DNA from 2 places in the Actinomadura sp. NPDC000929 genome. Region 1 is predicted to be linked to the other one. Evidence: riboswitches for the same ligand, from Rfam matches in the RefSeq annotation. Region 1 holds a riboswitch; the other holds the start of a gene.
The links. A riboswitch is a leader RNA that binds a small molecule or an ion and turns the genes downstream of it on or off. The one in region 1 is predicted to bind glycine.

Region 1 (3,397 bases):
TCCTCGATCAGCTTGTCGTAGGCGGCGGAGTCGAGCAGGTCGCCCGGCTCCTCCGAGATCCGCACCTTGAAGATCCAGCCCTCGCCGTACGGGTCGTCGTTGATGACCTTCGGCTCGTCCACCACCGCGCTGTTGATCGCGGTGATCTCGCCGCTGACGGGGGAGTAGACGTCGCTCACCGACTTGGTCGACTCCACCTCGCCGCACGGCTCGCCCGCCTCGACGGTGTCGCCCTCCGACGGCTGCAGCTCGATGTAGACGATCTCACCGAGGGCGTCGGCGGCGTGCGCGGTGATGCCGACCGTGACGATGCCGTCGTCGCCACCGAGGCCCGACACCCACTCGTGCTCCTCGCTGTAGCGGAGCTCCTCCGGAACGCTCACGATCACTTCTCTCTTTCCACTGTGGGGGCGCGCCCCACACCGCCGGACAACTTGTTCAGGAACGCTTGTAGAACGGTAGGGCCACCACGTCCACCGGCTCGTGCCGGCCGCGGACGTCCACGGCGAGGCCCGCCTCCTCGACGCCGCTGTCGAGGTACGCCATGGCGATCGGCGTGCCCAGTGTGGGCGACGGGGCGCCGCTCGTCACGATGCCGCACGGCGCGCCGCCGGACGTGACGACCTGGTACCCCTTGCGAGGCGCGCGACGCCCCCGCGCGACCAGTCCCACGAGCCTACGGCCCGGCGGGGTCTGCGCCTGCGCCGCCAGGGCGGCCTTGCCCACGAAATCGCCTGGCTTGTCCAGCTTCACCACCCGGCCGAGGCCCGCCTCGAACGGCGTCGTCTCGGCCGTCAGCTCGTTCCCGTACAGCGGCATCCCCGCCTCCAGGCGCAGCGTGTCGCGGGCCGAAAGCCCCGCCGGGACGACCCCCTCCACCGCGGCGAGCGCCCTCCACAGCCCGACCGCGTCGGACGCGTCCACGAACAGCTCGAACCCGTCCTCACCCGTGTACCCGGTGCGGGCTACCAGCGCGTCCACGCCCGCGACCCGCCCCGCCAGGATCGCGTAGTACTTCAGGTCCCCCAGCGGCGCGTCCGTGAACCCCTCGAGAATCCCCTGGGAACGCGGCCCCTGCAGGGCGATCAGCGCGTACGAGTCGGACCGGTCGTCCACCGCCGCCTCGAACCCCGCGGCCCGCTCGACCAGCGCCTCCCGGACGACGGCGGCGTTCGCCGCGTTCGCCACCACCATCCACGTCTCGTCCGCGAGCCGGTAGACGATCAGGTCGTCCAGGACGCCGCCGTCGTGCCCGCAGATCATCGTGTAGCGCGCCTTGCCCACCGGCATCGGCGACAGGTTGCCGACCAGCGCGAAGTCCAGCGCGGCCCCCGCGCCCGGACCCGACAGGAAGATCTCCCCCATGTGCGACAGGTCGAACAGCCCCGCCCCCGTGCGGACGGCCTGGTGCTCGGCGGTCTCGCTCGCGTAGCGCAGCGGCATGAGATGGCCGGCGAAGTCGACGAGGTTCGCGCCGAGGTCCTCATGGACGTCGTGCAGCGGCGTCTTCTTCGCGGTCGGATCGGCGGACATGGGCTCGGCTCCTTCGTCACGGGCGCGCGTGGTCCATCGTCCCACTCGCGCACCGGGCGTATCGGTGCCTCCCCCTCTGTCATCGGCGCCTGAGAGCTTCACCCGCCGCGCACGGCGGGCTTTCACCTTCGGCGGGGGACCGGAGTCCCCGCTTTCCAGAGGTCGCCTGGCCCGTGCGGTCCGTGGGCCTGAGAGGTTCCGGGGAGGATTTGCTCCTTCGGCGTCCCCCACCGGCTGCGAGGGACTCTCCCGCACGGGATCATCAGCTGTCGAAGAAGGCTAGCAGTGTTCATTGTGTTTTTTGAGGTCGGGGCCCTGGGGGCCCCGACCTCAAAAAACACGTGCGATCGCTGGCATCGCTCCGGCTCGCCTTGCGGCTCGCTGCGCGATCAGGTTCTCGCAAGCTCGAACCTGCCCTCGGACGCGATCGCGAGTGTTGGGGTCGTCGTCGGCTGAGGTGGCGGCTTAGGTCGTCTCGTTGGACGGTTGCTGCTGGTGCTTCCGTTTCGGTGTCCCTCTGTGCGGGTCGTCTCGACCGTTGCGCTTCTTGGTGATGGGAGCGCGGTGGGCGGTGGTCGTCAGCTTGGGGGTGGGGTGGCGGGGGGCGACATGGACTTCACGCAGGTCTGCAGGGCGGCCCTGATCTTCTTCAGCTCGTCGGGGGCGGGGGATCTCGTGGGGTTGGGGGTGGGCATCTGGACGCCCTGGGCGTGCATGCAGTCGTTGAAGGCCTTGACCGCCTTCGACTGGGCCGGGGGGAGGGGCGTCGCCTCGGCGCCCGTGCCGGGGGCGGAGGGGGCCTGCGTCCTGGCGGTCGGGGCTGCGGACGACGCGCCCGCCGTCGTGCCGCCGTCGTCGCTGCCGCCGCAGCCGGCCAGGGCCAGCGTCAGGGCCAGGACCGCTACATGACCGCGCTTCAAGGGGGAACCTCCGTGGCCGGGGTGGGCCGCCCATGATGGGCGGTCGGCCCTGCTCGCGGATACGCGCTCTCGTGCCAATGATGCGCGGCCGGGTTAGCACCGTGCATCAAAGTGGCCTCCGGCACGGACCGCTTCTTCGTTCGCCTCAACCGGATCGTGGGCCGTAACGTACTCTGAACTGGTTGTCGGAGATCACCCCCGGGTGCGCGGGGTGGACGGACCCGGAGGGCACGCCGCATGGTCTACTACCTGGCTGGAGCGTTGATCCTCTTCTTCGGCCTGCTGGTCTCCATCGCGCTGCACGAGCTCGGGCACTTCTCCTTCGCCAAGCTGTTCGGGGTGCGGACCACGCAGTTCATGGTCGGGTTCGGGCCCACCATGTGGTCGAGGCACAAGGGCGAGACGGAGTACGGGGTCAAGTGGATCCCGCTCGGCGGCTACATCCGCATGATCGGCATGCTGCCGCCGCGCAAGGGCGACGCGCCCGGGCAGGTGCGGCGGATCAGCACCGGGCCGTGGCAGGGGCTGATCGAGTCCGCGCGCGGGGCCTCGCTGGAGGAGGTCGGGCCCGGCGACGGGGACCGCGTGTTCTACGCCAAGAAGTGGTGGCAGAAGCTGCTCATCATGTTCGGCGGGCCCGCGATGAACCTGCTCCTGTCGGTGATGTTCTTCGCGATCCTGCTGATGGGCATCGGCGTCAACCAGCCGCAGCCGGTGATCAAGGAGGTCGCCGAGTGCATGGTGCCGGCCAGCGCCAAGGTCGCCGCGTGCCCGGCGGGCGCGACGCCGACGCCCGCGCGGCAGGTCGGGCTCCAGGCCGGCGACCGGATCGTCGCGTTCGACGGCAAGAAGATCGACGACTATCCGCAGCTGCAGCGGCTGATCCGCAAGGACGGCGGCAAGACCGTCCCGATGACCGTCCGGCGGGACGGCAGGGACGTGCG
Region 2 (3,397 bases), on a different contig from region 1:
GCGACCGACAGCGCCACGATGCTGACGATGGTCCGCGGCCGGAAGCGCTCCAGCTTGGCCGGGGGCGCCTCCGTCTCCGGCTTCAGCCGGACGATCTGCTCCCGGATGCGGGTCAGCAGGTCCTTGTGGTGCCGCAGCGCGGTGCGGGTCGCCCGCGACAGCGCCACCCGCTGCAGCAGCGGCACCGCCCCGCCGAGGGCCTCCTCGCCCAGCACCGGCGCCGCCGTCCCCACCGCCCGCTCCGGCCCCGCGCGCAGCGCCAGCGTCGTGAGCAGCTGCGCGAGGTCCAGGCGCAGCGCCAGGTCGCCGGCCGCCGTCTCCCCGAACCGCAGGTCGGTCAGGTAGGCCAGCCCGTCGTCGCCGACCAGGACCGCCTCGCCCTCCAGCCGCCGGTGCGCGAGCCGCCCCGCCTGCAGCGCCCGGAACTGCCGCCACACGTCCGCCAGCAGCTCGTCGGTGATCTCCGCGTCGGGGACGTCCCCGAGCCGCCGCCCCGGGACGTGCTCGTAGGCCAGCAGCGCCGCCTCGGTGCCGACCTCGCACGTGCCGACGAGCCGGGGCGTCCGGGCGCCCGCGGCGTCCACCGCGTACGCCGCCAGCGACTCCAGCTCCAGGGACCGGCGCAGCGACCGCAGCGTCCGCCCCGTCGTGGCGCCGCGCAGCCGCAGCAGCCGCCAGACGCGGTAGAGCAGCCCGGCGGTCTGCTGGTCGCGGTCCAGGACGCGGACCTCCACGTCCCAGTCGCCGTGCCGCCCCCGGCCCGCCGGGAGCCGGGCGCCGTACCCGCCCTGCGGGGAGGGGGCGAGGGCGACGCCGTAGCGGCGGGTCTCGTCGGCGTCGTGCGTGCCGTCCAGGCGCGCCGCCCGCCGCGGGTGCAGCCCGAGCCGTTCGAGCGCGGCCACCACGGCCGTCCCGGACGGGCGGGGATTCGGCGTCCCGACGGCGTAGAGGGTGCCGTGGCCGATGGCGCGGCCGAGCAGGTAGGTGGCCGCCAGCGCGGCGACGGAGGCGTAGGACGCCGTCAGCCCCGTCAGCGCCGCCAGTCCGATCATGGTCCAGGTCGCGGCCTGCCAGCGGGCGCGGCCCGCCATCCCGACCGCGCTCACGAAGGCGATGACCGGGGCGATGTCGGTGTGCACCGGCGCGGTCTCCGTGCCGCCCCAGATCAGCGAGTCGAGCACGCCGCCCGGCGCGGCCCGCACCACCAGGTCGTCCAGGCCCACCGTGATCCCGAACGCGATCATCGCGGCCAGCAGCGCGATCGCCACGCGGACGCCGTCCTTGTGGAAGAGCCGCTCGATCGCGAACGCGATCGGCACGGCCAGCACCCCGAAGCTGGACACCAGCGTCGCCAGCGTCAGCAGCAGCCGCGGCGCGTGCGCGGTGCCCTGCGCGATGTCGGTCTGCAGGCCGTGGGTGGTCTGCTGCGCGATCGACACCAGCAGCATCACCGCCGCCAGCCCCACCACGGACGCCGCGAACCGGATGGCGTCGGAGGGCCGGCGGATCCGGTACGGCTGGGCGGGCTCGTCGACGGGCGCGCCGGCCGCGCCCTGCGCCGGGCGCACCGCTCCGTCGTGGGTCTGTGTCACGCCGTACCGCCGCCCTGACCATCCGCCATCGTGATCAGCGTCCCAGACCCGGCGGCGCGCCGTCGAGTCGCGGGGCCGCCGCCGGGACGCGCGTCCATCCCGCAGCCTCGTCTCCCCGCCCCCGTGCGGCCCGGGGCCGTCGCGCCCCAGGTGAGTCAGCACATGGTACTCGCCGGTAGACCGCCCGCGCCGCGGGGCGCGGCCCCTTCCGGCGGGCCGGAACGACGTCGCGGACGCGCCTTTGGGTAGGGTTCGACCTAGGACATGCCGTCAACCCTGTGCGGGAGAGACCCCACGCCGCCAGCGTGGGGCGCCGAAGGGGCAACCTCCCCGGAACCTCTCAGGCAAAAGGACCGCACGGGCGAGGCACCTCTGGAAAGCAGGCGTCGGTCCCCGCGCGCGGGGAAGGGCGGCTCACCGAAGGGGAAACCCCGCCGCGCGGGTGAAGCTCTCAGGTGCCATGACAGAGGGGGAGAACGGCCGCCGGCCCGCGCCGGCGGCGCACCTGAGCGACCGCAGCAGCCAGGAGGCCCTCCATGACCGCCCAGTTCTTCGCCCCTGTGGCCGCGCCGCAGCATCCCCGGTCGGCGTTCGCCGACCGGCATGTCGGCCCCTCGCCGGACGACCAGGCGAGGATGCTGGCCGCCATCGGCTACTCCGGCGCCGAGGCGCTGATCGACCACGCGGTCCCCGCCGCGATCCGCACGTCCCGTCCGCTGGACCTGCCGCCCGCGCTGAGCGAGACCGCCGCGCTGGACCGGCTCCGCGAGCTCGCGTCCCGCAACACCGTCCTGACGTCCATGATCGGGCTCGGCTACCACGGGACGACCACGCCCGGCGTGATCATGCGGAACGTGCTGGAGAACCCGGGCTGGTACACCGCCTACACCCCCTACCAGCCGGAGATCTCCCAGGGGCGGCTCGAAGCCCTGCTGAACTTCCAGACGATGGTGGGCGACCTGACCGGGCTGCCCGTCGCGAACGCCTCCATGCTGGACGAGGGCACCGCCGCCGCCGAGGCCATGGCCCTCGCGCACCGCGTCTCCCGGCGCAAGGAGCCCGGGGCGTTCCTCGTCGACATCGACACGCTCCCGCAGACGATCGAGGTCGTCCGGACCCGCGCGATCCCGCTCGGCATCGAGATCGTCATCGCCGACCTGTCCCGCGGCCTGCCCGACGGCGACTTCTTCGGCGTGCTGCTGCAGTACCCGGGCGCGTCCGGCGCCGTCCGCGACCTGGAGCCCGTCATCGCGCAGGCCCACGAGCGCGGCGCCAAGGCCGTCGTGGCCGCCGACCTGCTGGCGCTGACCCTGCTGCGCCCGCCCGGCGAGTCCGGCGCCGACATCGCGGTGGGCTCCGCGCAGCGGTTCGGCGTCCCCTACGGGTTCGGCGGACCGCACGCCGGCTACATGGCGGTCGGCGAGGGCATCCAGCGCCAGCTCCCCGGCCGGCTCGTGGGCGTGTCCGTCGACGCGGACGGCGCCACCGCCTACCGGCTGGCCCTCCAGACCCGCGAGCAGCACATCCGCCGCGAGAAGGCCACCAGCAACATCTGCACCGCCCAGGTCCTGCTCGCCGTGATGGCGAGCATGTACGCCGTGTACCACGGCCCCGAGGGGCTGGCCGCGATCGCGCAGCGGACGCACCGCCGGGCCGCCGAGATCGCCGCGGGGCTGCGCGCCGGCGGCGTCGAGGTCGTCCACGACTCGTTCTTCGACACGGTCCTGGCCCGCGTGCCGGGCCGCGCCGCCGAGGTCGTCGCGGCCGCCCGCGAGCGCGGAATCAACCTGCGCCCGGACGGCCCC

Region 2: it holds a riboswitch for glycine, as region 1 does, so the genes downstream of both, gcvP (aminomethyl-transferring glycine dehydrogenase) here and gcvT (glycine cleavage system aminomethyltransferase GcvT) in region 1, are expected to answer to the same signal.

What each region holds. Positions count from the first base shown of each region.
Region 1 covers NZ_JBEUPA010000164.1:2,633-6,029, reverse strand. Annotated here, with positions in the region: gene gcvH (glycine cleavage system protein GcvH) at 1-383, opposite strand, end outside; gene gcvT (glycine cleavage system aminomethyltransferase GcvT) at 439-1,533, opposite strand; glycine riboswitch at 1,607-1,695, opposite strand; glycine riboswitch at 1,700-1,795, opposite strand; gene ABWI04_RS36095 (hypothetical protein) at 2,112-2,453, opposite strand; gene ABWI04_RS36090 (M50 family metallopeptidase) at 2,691-3,397, shown strand, end outside.
Region 2 covers NZ_JBEUPA010000178.1:6,185-9,581, reverse strand. Annotated here, with positions in the region: gene ABWI04_RS37230 (lysylphosphatidylglycerol synthase transmembrane domain-containing protein) at 1-1,592, opposite strand, end outside; glycine riboswitch at 1,864-1,958, shown strand; glycine riboswitch at 1,959-2,069, shown strand; gene gcvP (aminomethyl-transferring glycine dehydrogenase) at 2,129-3,397, shown strand, end outside.